4 regions of the Pseudomonas sp. TE3911 genome follow, and region 3 is predicted to be linked to each of the others. Evidence: predicted binding sites of a transcription regulator. Region 3 holds the regulator's gene; each other region holds the start of a gene.
What was found. The regulator FliA, encoded in region 3, starts transcription of late flagellar genes. The targets are predictions, from matches to a motif close to CTAAAGTTTNNNNNNNNNNNGCCGNTAA.
Positions count from the first base shown of each region.

Region 1 (3,909 bases), 3.3 Mb from region 3:
TTGGCGATTTCGATCAGGCGCTTGGCGATCAGCGGACGTGCGATGGAGGTACCCAGCAGGTACTCGCCTTCATAGACGGTGTTGGCGCGAAACATCGGGAAGACGAAATCGCGGACGAATTCTTCGCGCAGGTCGTCAATGTAGATCTCTTTCACGCCCATGGCTTGCGCCTTGGCACGTGCAGGTTCGACCTCTTCGCCCTGACCCAGGTCAGCGGTGAAGGTCACCACTTCACAGTTATAAGTATCCTGCAGCCACTTGAGGATCACCGAAGTGTCCAGGCCGCCGGAATACGCGAGAACGACCTTGTTTACGTCGGCCATGCCATCACTCCACGGGGTTGTACGGAAAGGCGTCGATTCTACCGATCAAAACCGTGGATTTACAGGGGCGCGACAGCAAATGAAGATAAAGCGACAGATTATGTCGAGCGAGCGACCGATGGTCGCACGTCAGGAGGTGTGTGCAGGGTTGCTCGGCCCCGCCGCCTGGGGCGCCGGTTTCTCGGGGACAGCCACACGTTCGAGCTGAATATTCACACGGCGGTTGCGGGCCCGGTTGGCGGCATTGGTATTGGGCGCCAAGGGGTAACTTTCGCCATGGAAACGCAGGGTAATCTGGGACTCCTGGATACCATTGGCCTTGAAGTAGTCCATCACCGCCAGCGCGCGGCGGCGTGAAACATCGCGATTGCTCAGGCGATTGCCACTGTTGTCCGAATGGCCATTCAATTCGACATGGTTGACGGTAGGATCCGCTTTCATGAATTCGAGAATCACTGCCAGCTTCTGCTTGGCCGCGGCGTCGAGCTCAATGCCCCCCCCAGGGAAGCCGACTTCAGTCTGCTTGACCTGATCGTAATTCATCGGCAACAACTTGGCCGTGCACAGCTGATAGTCGCTGTAGGCCTTGTTGAATTTCACCGGCAGCAGGCGAATTTCTGAGTAGCCGCCCTCACGCCCATAGTGCCGCACGGTGGGCGAGCGGCCATCGAGCAAACCGTTGAACAGACGCCCAGCCTGGGCTTGAGAGCTGTTGAACAGCACATCACCGCTGCCAGCACGTACGGCACCGAGGTTGATGTCACCCCGACCGGGCTGCCAAGGGGCAGCGGCAGCCAACAAGGTGGCCGATCCTGCGCCCAGCGAGCCGTTATAGGCTTTCAGACGGAACGTCGCCTGCTCACCCGCCCGGCGCACGAACTCACCCGAACCGAAATCGGTGATCGGTTGGGTTAGGCGGCACTCGAACTTGTCGCCCTCTACTTTCCACTCAATATTCTCCAGACGTGTCTGGAACGTGAGGGCCATCGCAGGCAGGCTGGCGAACACACTGAGCAGGGCTAGATAATGCTGGCGCACGGGAGGCTCCACTGGTTTCTACAACACTTCAAAGCGTCATACATCGATAAGGCATACGAAAGGCTATCGGATGCATCCTGCAAAACTTGATAGCGAGTGCCTGCAAGAGTCTTTTCCGGTAGCATTCCCACCAGATTGACCCGCCTGGAATCCCCAATGTCCGACCGCCTGACCCTGCTGCGTCCCGACGACTGGCATATTCATCTTCGCGATGGTGCTGCGTTGCCCCAAACCGTGGCCGATGTAGCGCGTACGTTTGGCCGCGCCATCATCATGCCTAACCTGGTACCACCGGTGCGTAACGCCGCTGAAGCCGATGCCTATCGCCAGCGTATCCTCGCTGCACGACCGGCCGGCAGCCGCTTCGAACCGTTGATGGTGCTCTACCTCACCGACCGCACCCAGCCCGAAGAAATTCGCGAGGCCAAAGCCAGCGGTTATGTGCACGCCGCCAAGCTGTACCCGGCTGGCGCGACCACCAACTCCGACTCCGGCGTGACCAGTATCGACAAGATCCTGCCCGCTATCGAAGCCATGGCCGAAGTGGGCATGCCGCTGCTGATCCACGGTGAAGTTACCCGTGGCGACGTGGACGTGTTCGATCGCGAGAAGATCTTCATCGACGAGCACATGCGCCGCGTGGTCGAGCTATTCCCGACCCTCAAGGTGGTGTTCGAGCACATCACCACGGCCGATGCCGTGCAGTTCGTCACCGAGGCCTCGGCCAACGTAGGCGCAACCATCACCGCCCATCACCTGCTGTACAACCGCAACCACATGCTGGTGGGCGGGATTCGGCCGCACTTCTATTGCCTGCCAATCCTCAAGCGCAATACCCACCAGGTGGCCTTGCTGGATGCCGCGACCAGCGGTAATCCGAAGTTTTTCCTCGGCACCGACTCCGCGCCTCACGCCCAGCACGCCAAGGAAGCCGCGTGCGGCTGTGCCGGTTGCTACACCGCTTATGCCGCCATCGAGCTGTACGCAGAAGCGTTCGAACAACGCAACGCCTTGGACAAACTCGAGGGTTTCGCCAGCCTCAACGGCCCACGTTTCTATGGCCTGCCGGCGAATACCGACCGCATTACCCTGGTCCGTGAAGACTGGACCGCCCCTGCCAGCCTGCCATTTGGCGAGCTGACCGTTATCCCGCTGCGCGCCGGTGAAACACTGCGCTGGCGCCTGCTGGAGGAAAGCAAGTGAGTGAAGACCATTACGATGACGACCAGGAACACGGCGGTGGCGGTTCGCGCCACCCGATGGCCGAACGTTTCCGTGGCTATCTGCCTGTCGTTATCGACGTAGAAACCGGCGGTTTCAATTGCGCCACCGACGCGCTGCTGGAAATTGCCGCGACGACCATCGGCATGGACGAACAGGGCTTTGTGTATCCAGAACACACCCACTTCTTCCGCGTCGAGCCGTTTGAAGGTGCCAACATTGAAGCGGCAGCCCTGGAGTTCACAGGGATCAAGCTTGATCACCCACTGCGCATGGCGGTGAGTGAAGAAGCAGCGCTGACCGATATCTTCCGTGGAGTGCGCAAGGCGTTGAAGGCCAATGGCTGCAAACGCGCGATCCTGGTCGGGCATAACAGCAGCTTCGACCTGGGTTTCCTGAACGCAGCCGTGGCGCGGTTGGACATGAAGCGCAACCCGTTTCACCCGTTCTCCAGCTTCGACACCGCAACCCTTGCCGGCCTCGCCTACGGTCAGACCGTATTGGCCAAAGCCTGCCAGGCCGCCGGTATCGATTTCGACGGTCGCGAAGCCCACTCGGCCCGATACGACACAGAAAAGACAGCTGATCTGTTCTGCGGCATCGTCAACCGCTGGAAGCAGATGGGCGGCTGGGAAGACTTCGGCGACTGAGTTCAAATCCCGCCTATAAAAAAACCGGCCTGTCACAGGCCGGTTTTTTTGTACCTCGATTCTGGCTTACAGCTTGCCAGCGTTCTCGGTCAGGTAAGCCGCAACGCCTTCTGGCGAAGCGTTCATGCCTTTGTCGCCCTTCTTCCAGTTGGCAGGGCACACTTCGCCGTGCTCTTCGTGGAATTGCAGAGCGTCGACCAGGCGAATCAGCTCTTCCATGTTACGGCCCAGCGGCAGGTCGTTGATGATCTGCGAGCGGACAACGCCTTTGTCATCGATCAGGAACGCGCCACGGAAAGCCACGCCGCCTTCGGACTCAACGTCGTAAGCCTTGGCAATGTCGTGCTTCATGTCGGCAGCCATGGTGTATTTGACTTTGCCGATGCCGCCATCGTTGATGGCAGTGTTGCGCCAGGCGTTGTGGGTGAAATGGGAGTCGATGGAAACGGCGACCACTTCAACGTTACGCGCCTTGAAATCGTCCATGCGGTGGTCCAGAGCGATCAGCTCCGAAGGGCAGACGAAAGTGAAGTCCAGCGGGTAGAAGAACACCAGGCCGTATTTGCCTTTAATGGCTTCAGACAGTTTGAAGCTGTCAACGATTTCGCCATTGCCGAGCACGGCAGGTACGTCGAAATCCGGGGCTTGTTTGCCGACGAGTACGCTCATTAGGTATC
Region 1 covers NZ_JBSSFP010000001.1:4,159,252-4,163,160, forward strand. Annotated here, with positions in the region: gene ACVWXD_RS18895 (argininosuccinate synthase) at 1-323, opposite strand, end outside; gene ACVWXD_RS18900 (flagellar protein MotY) at 453-1,361, opposite strand; gene pyrC (dihydroorotase) at 1,518-2,564, shown strand; gene rnt (ribonuclease T) at 2,561-3,232, shown strand; gene ACVWXD_RS18915 (peroxiredoxin) at 3,299-3,901, opposite strand.
Region 1: ACVWXD_RS18900 (flagellar protein MotY) is a predicted target of FliA. The motif match lies at 1,425-1,452, and genes of this name have one in related genera.

Region 2 (3,909 bases), 1.7 Mb from region 3:
AGGGCCGCGTCGAGCCAGGGTTGCGCAGCATCGGTCCAGTGGGCCATGGCGGCACCGAGCAGCAGGCTGCCCACCGCGCCGATCGCGAGGCTGGTCATGATTGCCGGCACCCCCAGGCTCGTGACCTGGCGGCCTTGCTTGACCTCGCCCGCGCGGGTCCACTGCCACCAGCCATAGACTTGCAGCGCGGCGTAGACCACCTGCAGCAGCATGTCGGAATAGAGTTTCACGTCGTAGAACACCCAGGTGTACAGCAACACCATCACCAGCCCGATGGGCCAGCACCATGGGTTTTGCTTGACCGTCAGCCAGACAGCGATCACCCCCAGGGCAGCGGCGAACAATTCAAGCCCGGACATGGCGGTTCCTTGGGGGAGTGGGAGAGGGCGGGGATTGTAACCACAGGCCAGCAATCTTCAAAACACAGTAGGGCAAATGTAGGAGGGGGCTTGCCCCCGATAGCGAAAGGTCAGTTGCACCTATGCAGACTGATATATCGCCATCGGGGGCAAGCCCCCCTACATTTGGAGCAGTGTTAGACCTTGAACTGGCGCAAGAGGCCGTCGAGCTGCTCGCTCAACCCGCGCAAATGCGCGCTGGCCACACTGGACTGTTCTGCTGCCAGTGCCGTGCTGTGGGACAAGCCCGCCGCCTGGGTGACGTTCTGGTTGATGTCTTCCACCACATGGGCCTGTTGCAGGGTGGCACTGGCGATGGACGCGTTCAGGCCGTTGAGGTTGTGCAAGGCTTGCCCAATCGCAGTGAGGCTGGCACCGGCCTGACCTGCCTGCTCAATGGTCAGTTGGGAGGCGCTGTGGCTGTCGCTGATCACCTTGACCGCCGCTTCCGAGTGTCCTTGCAGGCGCTCGATCATCACCTGGATTTCGGCGGTGGACTTTTGCGTGCGTTGGGCGAGCAGGCGCACTTCGTCGGCCACCACCGCAAACCCTCGGCCTTGCTCCCCGGCGCGAGCCGCTTCGATGGCAGCGTTCAGCGCTAGCAGGTTGGTTTGGTCGGCGATGGAGCGGATCACTTCCAGCACGCCACCGATCTGGGTGCTTTCGCTGGACAGCGTGCGGATCACTTCCACCGCCTGGCTGATGGTGCTGGAGAGTTGGTCGATCTGTTGCAGGCTGCTGTCGATATTGACCTGGCCTTGGTGCGCCTGGGCCTGGGCATCGCGCATTTCGCTGGCGGCATGTTCCGCGTTCTTGGCCACGTCCTGCACGCCGTAGGTGACTTCGTTGATGGCAGTGGCCACCAGCTCCATCTGCTGCGACTGCTGCTGGCTGCGGTCATGGGCCGAGCTGGCGTTGTTGCCCAGGTCGGTAGAGGACTGGCCCAGGGCGTTCGCGCACACCTGCAACTGGCTTACCACCTGACGCAGCTTGGCGGTGAAACTGTTGAAGTGCTGGGACAGTTGGGTGATTTCGTCACGGCCGTGGGTGTCGAGGCTGCGGGTCAAGTCGCTTTCACCGCTGGCGATATTGCCCATGGCATTCACCGCCGCCTGCAACGGGCGCACGATGCTGCGCACAATCAGCGACACCAGCAGGCCCATCACCAGCGCAATGCCCAGGCCGATCATGGAGGCTTTCCACACTTGGCCGCTGAACTCGGCCTGCACGTCGTCCACATAGACGCCGGAGCCGATAATCCAGCCCCAGGGTTCGAACAGCTGGATATAGGAAGTCTTGGCCACGGGGGCCTGTGCGCCGGGCTTGGGCCAGCGATAGTTGACGATCCCGGCGCCCTTGGCTTTTGCCAGGCTGACGAACTCGTTGAACACGGCAAACCCATCGGGATCGCGGATAGCCGAAAGGTTCTGGCCATCGAGCTTGGGGTTGGCCGGGTGCATGATCATCACGGGCGTGAGGTCGTTGATCCAGAAATAGTCGTCATGGTCGTAACGCAACCCCCGCACCGCGCTCAGGGCTTGTTTCTGGGCGGCGTCACGGGTCATCACACCGGTGGTTTCCAGGCCGTGATAGAACGTCAGGATCCCGCTGGCGGTCTGGACCACGTGTTGGGTCTGTTGGCGTTTGGCTTGGTAAAGGTCGTCATGGATCTGCTTGAGCATCAGCAAACCCAGGGCCAGCAGCATCAGCAGGGCGACTATCAGGATCAGCCATAGGCGTCGGCTGATCGACATATTGCGCAAACTGTTCATCGTCCTGTCACTCCGGGCTTTTTATAATTGTGGGCGTCGCATCGACTTTTACGCCTTGTCTGATAGGCTTTCGGCCCGTAATCGAAAAACCTGAGTACTGCCTGATTTTCACAGAATTTTTGCAGACTGGTGTTGATCATCATCAACACTGGGCCTTCAGCGCGCTCGTCGTCAGTGAACCATTAAAAAAGACTAACAAGGCGTGCCATAGCGCATGACCTTTGGGGGAAGCATGGATTTTTGGACCGCCATTCAGGCATTGATTCTCGGCGTAGTGGAGGGTTTGACGGAGTTCCTGCCGATCTCCAGTACCGGCCACCAGATCATCGTTGCCGACTTGCTCGATTTCGGCGGTGAACGTGCGATGGCCTTCAACATCATTATTCAGCTCGGCGCCATTTTGGCGGTGGTCTGGGAGTTTCGGCGCAAGATTCTCGACGTTGTCACCGGCTTGCCAACCCAGCGCAATGCGCAGCGTTTCACGATCAACCTGCTGATTGCGTTCCTGCCGGCCGTGGTCCTTGGGGTGATTTTCGCCGACTTGATTCACCACTACCTGTTCAACCCGATCACTGTCGCCACAGCGCTGGTGGTGGGCGGCGTCATCATGCTGTGGGCCGAGCGCCGCGAGCATGAAGTGCATGCCGAGACCGTCGACGACATCACCTGGAAAGATGCACTCAAGGTAGGCTTTGCCCAGTGCCTGGCGATGATCCCGGGCACTTCGCGCTCCGGCTCGACCATCATCGGCGGCCTGCTGTTCGGCCTGTCGCGCAAGACCGCTACCGAGTTCTCGTTCTTCCTCGCCATGCCGACCATGGTCGGTGCTGCGGTGTACTCGGGCTACAAGTACCGCGACCTGTTTCAGCCAGCGGACCTGCCGGTCTTTGCCATTGGGTTTATCACCTCGTTCATCTTCGCGATGATCGCGGTCAAGGGCCTGCTCAAGTTCATCGCCAGCCATAGCTACGCGGCGTTTGCCTGGTACCGCATCGGGTTTGGCCTACTGATCCTGGCGACTTGGCAGTTCGGTTGGATCGACTGGGCGGCGGCAACGGCATGATCATCCAGCACCCGCGCTTGAAGGCGGCGATCTTTGTGCTGCTGTGCGCCGCGCCGCTGTTGGGGTCGGTGCTGGTGTGGCAGCGCGGCGAAACCGTGATCCCGCTGGTGGCCTATGGCGTGGTCAGCGTGATCGCGTTTTTCCTGTACTGGAGTGATAAACGCAAAGCGCGCACCGACAGCTGGCGCACACCGGAAAACATCCTGCACGCCGTTGAGTTGGCCGGCGGTTGGCCCGGGGCGTTGATTGCTCAGCAGGTGTTCCGGCACAAGACGCGCAAGGTGTCTTTCCAGGTGCTGTTCTGGGTGATTGTGCTGTTGCACCAAGTGTTCTGGTTGGACCAGTTGTTCCTTGGCGGCACGTTACTGTCAGTCCTCTAGCAACAAACCAATCTGCGTGCGCTTGGGTAGCTTGCTCACCACCAGCTGGTGGGAGCGCTGCAACAAGCCACGCAGTTCCTCGGCGCCCAGCGGGTAGGGCGTGTTCATGATGATCCACTGCGCACGCGCCAGGTATGGCGCGGGGTGGATACCGGGGCGGTCCACGTGACCGAGAAACAGTTCCTTGTCGACCTTGAACGCCAACGAGTCGCCGCGCAGGTTTTGCAGGGCGAACATCTTGTTGCCGGCAATCGAGAACACTCGCACACCGCCCCATTTGTAGTCCTCCCGTGCGC
Region 2 covers NZ_JBSSFP010000001.1:2,517,802-2,521,710, reverse strand. Annotated here, with positions in the region: gene pnuC (nicotinamide riboside transporter PnuC) at 1-359, opposite strand, end outside; gene ACVWXD_RS11540 (methyl-accepting chemotaxis protein) at 536-2,170, opposite strand; gene ACVWXD_RS11535 (undecaprenyl-diphosphate phosphatase) at 2,403-3,233, shown strand; gene ACVWXD_RS11530 (DUF1294 domain-containing protein) at 3,230-3,613, shown strand; gene ACVWXD_RS11525 (MmcQ/YjbR family DNA-binding protein) at 3,602-3,909, opposite strand, start outside.
Region 2: ACVWXD_RS11540 (methyl-accepting chemotaxis protein) is a predicted target of FliA. The motif match lies at 2,238-2,265, and genes of this name have one in related genera.

Region 3 (3,909 bases):
GCGCCCCCTTTTACAGTATGAAAACCGCGAAAAATTGCATTGAGCAGGTTCGCATCATCCGGTCGGCTTTCCAGCTCGACCAGTTGTTCGGACAGTTGCTCTAAAATTTCGCCGGCCTCTACAAGGAAATCCTGAAGGATCTCTTCATCGGCGCCGAAGCTCATGTGGGTGCTCCTTAGAAGCCTAAACTGGATAACAGGTCATCTACGTCATCCTGACCTGACACAACGTCTTCACGTTTATCGGCATGAATCTGCGGACCTTCACCCTTGGCGAGATGTTTTTGTGGATCTTTTTCAGAGAGGATCGCTTCGCGGTCATGTTCGATGCCGGCAAAACGGTCTACCTGGCCAGCCATGAGCACCAATTTGAGCAAATTGCTTTCCACTTCGGTAACCAACTGGGTTACACGTTTGATCACCTGACCGGTGAGGTCTTGGTAATCCTGGGCCAGCAGAATGTCATTGAGGTTGCTAGAAACAGTGCGGTTTTCCTGTTCGCTGCGCGACAGGAAACCGTCGACCCGACGGGCCAATTCACGAAACTCTTCAGCCCCGACTTCGCGACGCATGAAGCGGCCCCAGTCAACGCTGAGGGCCTGGGCTTCATTGGCCATGCCGTTGACCAGAGGCGTGGCATTTTCCACCAGGTCCATGGTGCGGTTGGCCGCGGCTTCGGTCAGCCTGACCACATAGGACAGGCGTTCGGTGGCATCAGTGATCTGCGAGATTTCTTCGGCCTGGGGCATGTGCGGGTCAATCTGAAAATTGACGATCGCACTGTGCAGCTCGCGTGTGAGCTTGCCCACTTCCTGGTACAGGCCGCGGTCACGGGTCTGGTTGAGCTCATGGATCAACTGCACCGCGTCGCCGAAGTGGCCTTTTTCAAGGCTGTCGACCAACTGGTGAGCATGCTTTTTCAGGGTCGACTCAAAGTCTCCCTGTGACGTTTCTTTATGCTCCATAGCTCCCCCGCGATGGCATTAGCCGTGGATGCGTTCAAAGATCTTTTCGATCTTCTCTTTCAAGGCCTGTGCAGTGAATGGCTTGACTACGTAACCGTTGACCCCGGCCTGGGCGGCTTCGATGATCTGTTCACGCTTGGCTTCGGCGGTCACCATCAACACGGGAAGGCTGCGCAGTTTTTCGTCGGCACGCACGTGGCGCAACAAGTCGATACCGGTCATGCCCGGCATGTTCCAGTCTGTTACCAGAAAGTCGATGCTCCCGCTGTTGAGGATCGGAATCGCCGTAAGGCCGTCATCCGCCTCGACCGTGTTTGTGAACCCAAGGTCACGCAACAGGTTTTTTATGATCCGCCGCATCGTTGAGAAGTCATCAACGATGAGGATTTTCATGTTCTTGTCCAATTCGACCTCCAAGCAGTCTTAAACGCGCCCAGCACCTGGACGCGCCATTTCAATCAACAGGCATTACACAAAAAGGACTGCCGGGGGCACCACGGATCGAACCCACGAAGGCCTATCACCTTCGCGGTATCGCTTTGCAATGCTCCCCACACTGCCTGTCAGCGCGCTCGCCACTCTCCCAAACGCCCCCGCAAGCGGGCTGCGCATTGGCTGTGCAACTGGCTGACACGCGATTCGCTGACCCCCAGGACCTCACCGATTTCCTTGAGGTTCAGCTCTTCGTCGTAATACAGCGCCAACACTAACCGCTCGCGCTCGGGCAAGTTGGCAATGGCGTCCGCCAATGCACCCTGGAAGCGTTCATCTTCCAGGTCGCGTGACGGTTCCATATGCGCGCTCGCGCCGTCCTCGTGCAGCCCTTCGTGTTCGCCGTCCTGCAACAGGTCGTCGAAACTGAACAGGCGGCTGCCCAAGGTATCGTTCAAAATCCCGTAATAATCGTCGAGACTCAATTGGAGTTCGGCCGCAACTTCATGATCTTTAGCGTCGCGACCGGTTTTTGCTTCAATTGCACGAATTGCGTCGCTGACCATGCGCGTATTTCGGTGCACCGAACGCGGCGCCCAATCACCTTTACGCACCTCATCAAGCATCGCGCCACGGATACGGATACCCGCATACGTCTCGAAACTCGCGCCTTTGCTGGCGTCGTATTTGGTCGACACTTCGAGCAAGCCGATCATGCCGGCCTGGATCAGGTCCTCGACCTGCACGCTGGCGGGCAGGCGAGCCAGCAAGTGATAGGCGATACGCTTGACCAGCGGCGCATAGCGCTCAATCAACTCACCCTGACTGTCACGGGCAGATTTCTTGTAGGCGTTGTAGCCATTCGCTGTCATAGCACCGGTCCTGCGCTCGTCTGATGTACCAATCGCTCGACGAAAAACTCCAGATGCCCACGAGGGTTGGCGGGCAACGGCCAGGTATCGACCTTCTGGGCAATAGCCTTGAACGCCAATGCGCATTTGGAACGAGGGAACGCTTCGTAGACTGCACGCTGCTTTTGCACAGCCTTGCGCACGCACTCGTCGTAGGGAACTGCGCCGACGTATTGTAAGGCGACATCGAGGAAGCGATCCGTGACCTTGGTCAACTTGGCGAACAGATTGCGCCCTTCCTGCGGACTCTGGGCCATGTTGGCCAGGACGCGGAAGCGGTTCATGCCGTAGTCACGGTTAAGCAGTTTGATCAGGGCGTAGGCGTCGGTGATCGAGGTGGGTTCATCGCAGACCACCAGCAGGACTTCCTGCGCGGCGCGCACGAAGCTGACCACGGACTCGCCGATCCCGGCGGCGGTGTCGATCACCAGCACGTCGAGGTTGTCGCCGATATCACTGAATGCCTGGATCAGGCCGGCATGCTGCGCCGGGCTCAGGTGCACCATGCTCTGGGTACCGGAGGCAGCCGGCACGATGCGGATCCCGCCAGGGCCCTGGAGCAGCACGTCGCGCAGCTCACAGCGCCCCTCGATCACATCGGCAAGGGTGTGTTTGGGCGTCAGTCCCAGCAGAACGTCGACGTTCGCCAGCCCCAGGTCAGCATCCAGCAGCATGACGCGACGGCCAAGCTCTGCCAGGGCCAGGGACAAATTCACTGACACGTTAGTCTTTCCGACGCCACCTTTGCCGCCGGTCACCGCGATCACCTGTACGGGATGCATGCTGCCCATTTTATTTCTTTACCTTGTCTTGCTTAGACGCAGGCTACATGGCTTGGCCGCGTGAATCGCTTGCAGACCATCAATGTAGGTACATTTCACGGTGTTCATCCTGACTTCAACCGACCCGTTTTGCCGGGTTGTGGTAGAGGTCGGCGAACATATCGGCCATCGCTTCCTCGCTAGGCTCTTCTTGCATTTGCACGCTGACGGCACGGCTGACCAACTGATGACGGCGCGGCAGATGAAGATCATCCGGGATCCGCGGCCCGTCGGTCAGGTAGGCAACCGGTAATTCATGACTGATAGCCAGGCTCAACACTTCACCCAGGCTGGCGGTTTCATCCAGTTTCGTGAGGATGCAACCGGCCAGGCCACAGCGTTTGTAGCTATGGTACGCAGCGGTAAGAACCTGTTTTTGGCTGGTGGTTGCAAGCACCAGGTAATTTTTCGACTTGATGCCACGCCCGGCCAGGGTTTCCAGTTGCATGCGCAACGCCGGGTCGCTGGCTTGCAAGCCGGCGGTGTCGATCAGCACCACGCGCTTGCGCAGCAGCGGATCGAGGGCGTTGGCCAGGGACTGGCCCGGGTCGACGTGGGTCACCGGTACATTGAGGATGCGGCCCAACGTCTTGAGCTGCTCCTGGGCGCCGATCCGGTAGCTGTCCATGCTCACCAGCGCGATATTATTCGCGCCGTACTTGAGCACATAACGCGCTGCCAGCTTGGCGAGGGTGGTGGTCTTGCCCATGCCGGCGGGGCCGACCATGGCGATCACACCGCCCTCTTCCAGGGGTTCGATTTCCGGGGTAGCGATCATCCG
Region 3 covers NZ_JBSSFP010000001.1:862,871-866,779, reverse strand. Annotated here, with positions in the region: gene ACVWXD_RS04055 (chemotaxis protein CheA) at 1-164, opposite strand, end outside; gene ACVWXD_RS04050 (protein phosphatase CheZ) at 176-964, opposite strand; gene ACVWXD_RS04045 (chemotaxis response regulator CheY) at 983-1,357, opposite strand; gene fliA (RNA polymerase sigma factor FliA) at 1,528-2,268, opposite strand; gene fleN (flagellar synthesis regulator FleN) at 2,265-3,098, opposite strand; gene flhF (flagellar biosynthesis protein FlhF) at 3,205-3,909, opposite strand, start outside.

Region 4 (3,909 bases), 2.5 Mb from region 3:
GCGGTTGACGTAGACGCCGTTGGGGTCACGGTTGTCCTTGAAACTCTTGCCCACGCCGTCGGGGCTGTTGCCCTTGAACAGGCGGATGGTCTCGGAGTCGTAGCCGAAGAAGTAACCGTCCTTGCCGTAGCGGGTGTTGGACAGCAGCTTGACCACCTCGGCGCGCGCCGCTGTGTCGCCAGGTGCGGCAGCGTCGTAAAGCGGCTTGATGGTGGTCATGGCCACTTCTACATAACTTTGCAGAGTGGCCTTGGCGTCGTTGAGCAGGCGCTGACGGGTTTCATCCACCTCGTTGCGCGCCTGCCCCTGGAGGATCCATACGGTGGTCAGGCTGATCACCACGGCAAACAGCAGCACCGGCACGATCGCGAGGGACAGTACTTTGGCCTTCAAATTCAGACGCATGGCTTTTCTCTCTTATTAGGCGACTTGAGAGGTTATCGACCAACGTCAATGAATCTGTAGATCAGAGCGTCATCGCCGCAAACCAGCCAAATGCCAGCAACGGGATGTTGTAGTGCAGGAACGTCGGCACCACGGTGTCCCAGATATGGTGATGCTGGCCGTCGATATTCAGGCCGGAGGTCGGGCCGAGTGTCGAGTCCGACGCCGGTGAACCGGCGTCGCCCAGCGCACCCGCCGTACCGACGATGCACACGATGGCCATCGGGCTGAAGCCCAACTGCACACACAGCGGCACAAAAATCGCGGCAAGGATCGGCACCGTGGAAAACGACGAGCCGATGCCCATGGTCACCAACAGGCCCACCAGCAACATCAACAACGCACCGACCCCACGGCTGTGGCCGATGAACACCGCCGAGGTTTCCACCAGCGAGCGCACGTCGCCGGTGGCCTTGAGCACCTCGGCAAAGCCTGAGGACGCAATCATGATGAAGCCGATCATGGCCATCATCTTCATGCCTTCCGTGAACAGGTCGTCGGTGTCGCGCCAGCGCACAATCCCCGACACCGAGAAGATGAGGAAGCCGGCCAAAGCGCCGATGATCATCGAGTCCAGCCACAGTTGAATGATGAACGCCGAGGCAATCGCCACGCCGGCCACCATCAGGGTCAGCGGGTTGTACTGAACGGCAACCTGCTCGACCCGCTCGATTTTTTCCAGGTCATACACGCGCTTTTTGCGGTAGCTGATAAAGACCGCCACCAACAAGCCAACCACCATGCCCAGGGCGGGCAGGCTCATGGCGTGGGTCACGTTGACCTGACTGATGTCCACCCCACTGTTGGCCACATTGGCCAGCAGGATCTGGTTAAGGAAGATGTTGCCGAAGCCCACCGGCAGAAACATGTAGGGGGTGATCAGGCCGAAGGTCATTACGCAGGCAACAAGGCGGCGGTCCAGTTGCAGCTTGGTCAGCACGTACAACAGTGGCGGCACCAGCAGCGGGATAAACGCAATGTGGATCGGCAGGATGTTCTGCGACGCAATCGCGACTGCCCACAGCAGGCCGATCAACAGCCATTTGACGTGGCTGCCGCCGCTGGCTTCCTGGCGGTCGACCAGCAACAGCGCCTTGTCCGCCAGGGCGTGGGCCAGGCCTGACTTGGCAATCGCCACCGCGAAAGCGCCGAGCAATGCGTAGGACAACGCCACGGTCGCACCGCCGCCCAAACCGCCGTTGAAGGCTTTGAGCGTGGCTTCGATGCCCAGGCCACCGGTCAACCCGCCCACCAGGGCGCCGACAATGATGGCGATGACCACATGCACGCGGGACAGGCTGAGCACCAGCATGGTGCCGACCGCGGCGATGACTGCGTTAATCATGGTTACCTCAAGCAGAAACATAAAAAACAGGCATGCCCGCGCCCAGGTGGCCATTGGCTGGCGACCCGCGTGCAGGCTTTAAGGAGGTCTTATTAGAGGGCGCGCACTTTGCAGCAGGTAGGGCTACATGTCAAAAAACGACACCGATTTCAGATTTAAATTGATTGTTTGAATAAAGAAGCCTTCACAGCGGCCGATAAACTGACTCTATGTGCTTTCAGGTTAAGGATGTCCCGATGTCGCTCAGGCAGCTCTCCATTCAATGGAAAATCACCCTGCTCGCCGGTCTTTGCCTGCTAGGGATCGTGACCCTACTGGTGGGTTTGTCGCTGTATCGCATGGCGCAAAGCTCGGAGCAGGTCCAGGCGTCCAGCATGCAGATGCTCAACACCTCCGCCCAGGCACGCATCGAAGCCCAGGGCGAAGCGCAGGCGCTGGGTATTCGTCGCCAGTTCATGGATGCCTACCAATACGGCCACGGTTTTTCCCGTCAGGTCCTGTTCCTGCGCGAACAGGCCGAAAAGCGCTTCCTCGATGCCTTCGACACCCGCGAAGACCTGACCCGCCAGGTCAAGGCCGCGCTGCAGGCCAACCCGGACTTGCTGGGTTTGTCCCTGGTGTTTGAAGCCAACGCGCTGGACGGCAAGGACGAGTTGTTCGCCGATCAGGCGGAGCTGGGCAGTAACAACAAGGGCCGCTTCGCCCTGTACTGGTCTCAGCCGACTCCGGGCACACTCACCTCGATGGCGCTGCCTGAAAGCGACATGGCCGACACCAGCATCGGCCCCAGCGGTGAACCGGCAAACGCCTGGTTCACCTGCCCACGCACCACCCTCAAGCCATGCGTGATCGAACCCTACTTTTATATGATCAACGGCCAGAACGTGCTGATGACCAGCATCGTGTTCCCGCTGATGGTCAACGGCAAAGTCATCGCGTCGCTGTCGGTGGACATCAACCTCAACAGCCTCCAGGCCGTGAGCCAACAGGCCAGCAAAAAACTGTACGACGGCCAGACCCAGGTGAGCATCCTCAGCTCCACCGGTTTGCTCGCCGGCTACAGTGCGGATGCCACTCAATTAAGCAAACGCCTGGATCAAGTCGACACCGTCAGCGGCCCTAAAGTGCTCAGTGCATTGGCCAGCGGCCCACAGATCCGCAGCCTGCGCACCGACCTTCAGCTCAAGGTGCTGGCGCCGTTCGCGCCGATCCCCGACGGCAAGCTGTGGGGCGTATTGCTGGATGTGCCGGAAAAAGTCCTGGTCGGCCCAGCCGAAGCACTGAAGGCGCAATTGGATGCTGACAACGCGCGTGGCACGTTGCTGGAACTGGGCCTGGGCCTGCTGGCCGCGGTGATCGGCCTGATCCTGGTATGGCTGATGGCCCGCAGCGTGACGCGGCCGATCCTCGGCGTGGCACACATGCTCGAGGACATCGCCAGCGGCGAAGGCGACCTGACACGTCGCCTGGCCTACGACAAGAAGGATGAATTGGGGCAGCTCGCGGGCTGGTTCAACCGTTTCCTCGACAAGCTGCAGCCGATCATTGCCGAAGTGAAACGCTCGGTGCAGGACGCTCGTGGCACCGCCGACCAATCCGCCGCGATTGCCACGCAGACCAGCGCCGGCATGGAACAGCAGTACCGCCAGGTCGACCAGGTGGCTACCGCCTCCCACGAAATGAGTGCTACCGCCCAGGACGTCGCACGCAGCGCGGCCCAGGCCGCGCAAGCCGCACGCGATGCCGACCAGGCCACCCGCGACGGCCTGACCGTGATCGACCAAACCACCACCAACATCGGCCACCTGGCGGCGGATATGAGCACGGCCATGGCCCAGGTCGAAGGCCTGGCCGCCAATAGCGAGAAAATCGGCTCGGTACTTGAAGTGATTCGCGGCATTGCCGAGCAGACCAACCTGCTGGCGCTCAACGCAGCCATCGAAGCCGCCCGCGCCGGTGAGGCCGGTCGTGGCTTTGCGGTGGTGGCGGATGAAGTGCGCAACCTTGCGCGGCGCACCCAGGAATCGGTGGAAGAAACCCGCCTGGTGATTGAGCAACTGCAAAGCGGCACCGAGGATGTAGTTGGTTCCATGGGCAACAGTTATCGCCAGGCGCAGGGC
Region 4 covers NZ_JBSSFP010000001.1:3,401,772-3,405,680, forward strand. Annotated here, with positions in the region: partial or broken gene ACVWXD_RS15280 (cache domain-containing protein) at 1-405, opposite strand, end outside; gene ACVWXD_RS15285 (Na+/H+ antiporter family protein) at 467-1,786, opposite strand; gene ACVWXD_RS15290 (methyl-accepting chemotaxis protein) at 2,026-3,909, shown strand, end outside.
Region 4: ACVWXD_RS15290 (methyl-accepting chemotaxis protein) is a predicted target of FliA. The motif match lies at 1,962-1,989, and genes of this name have one in related genera.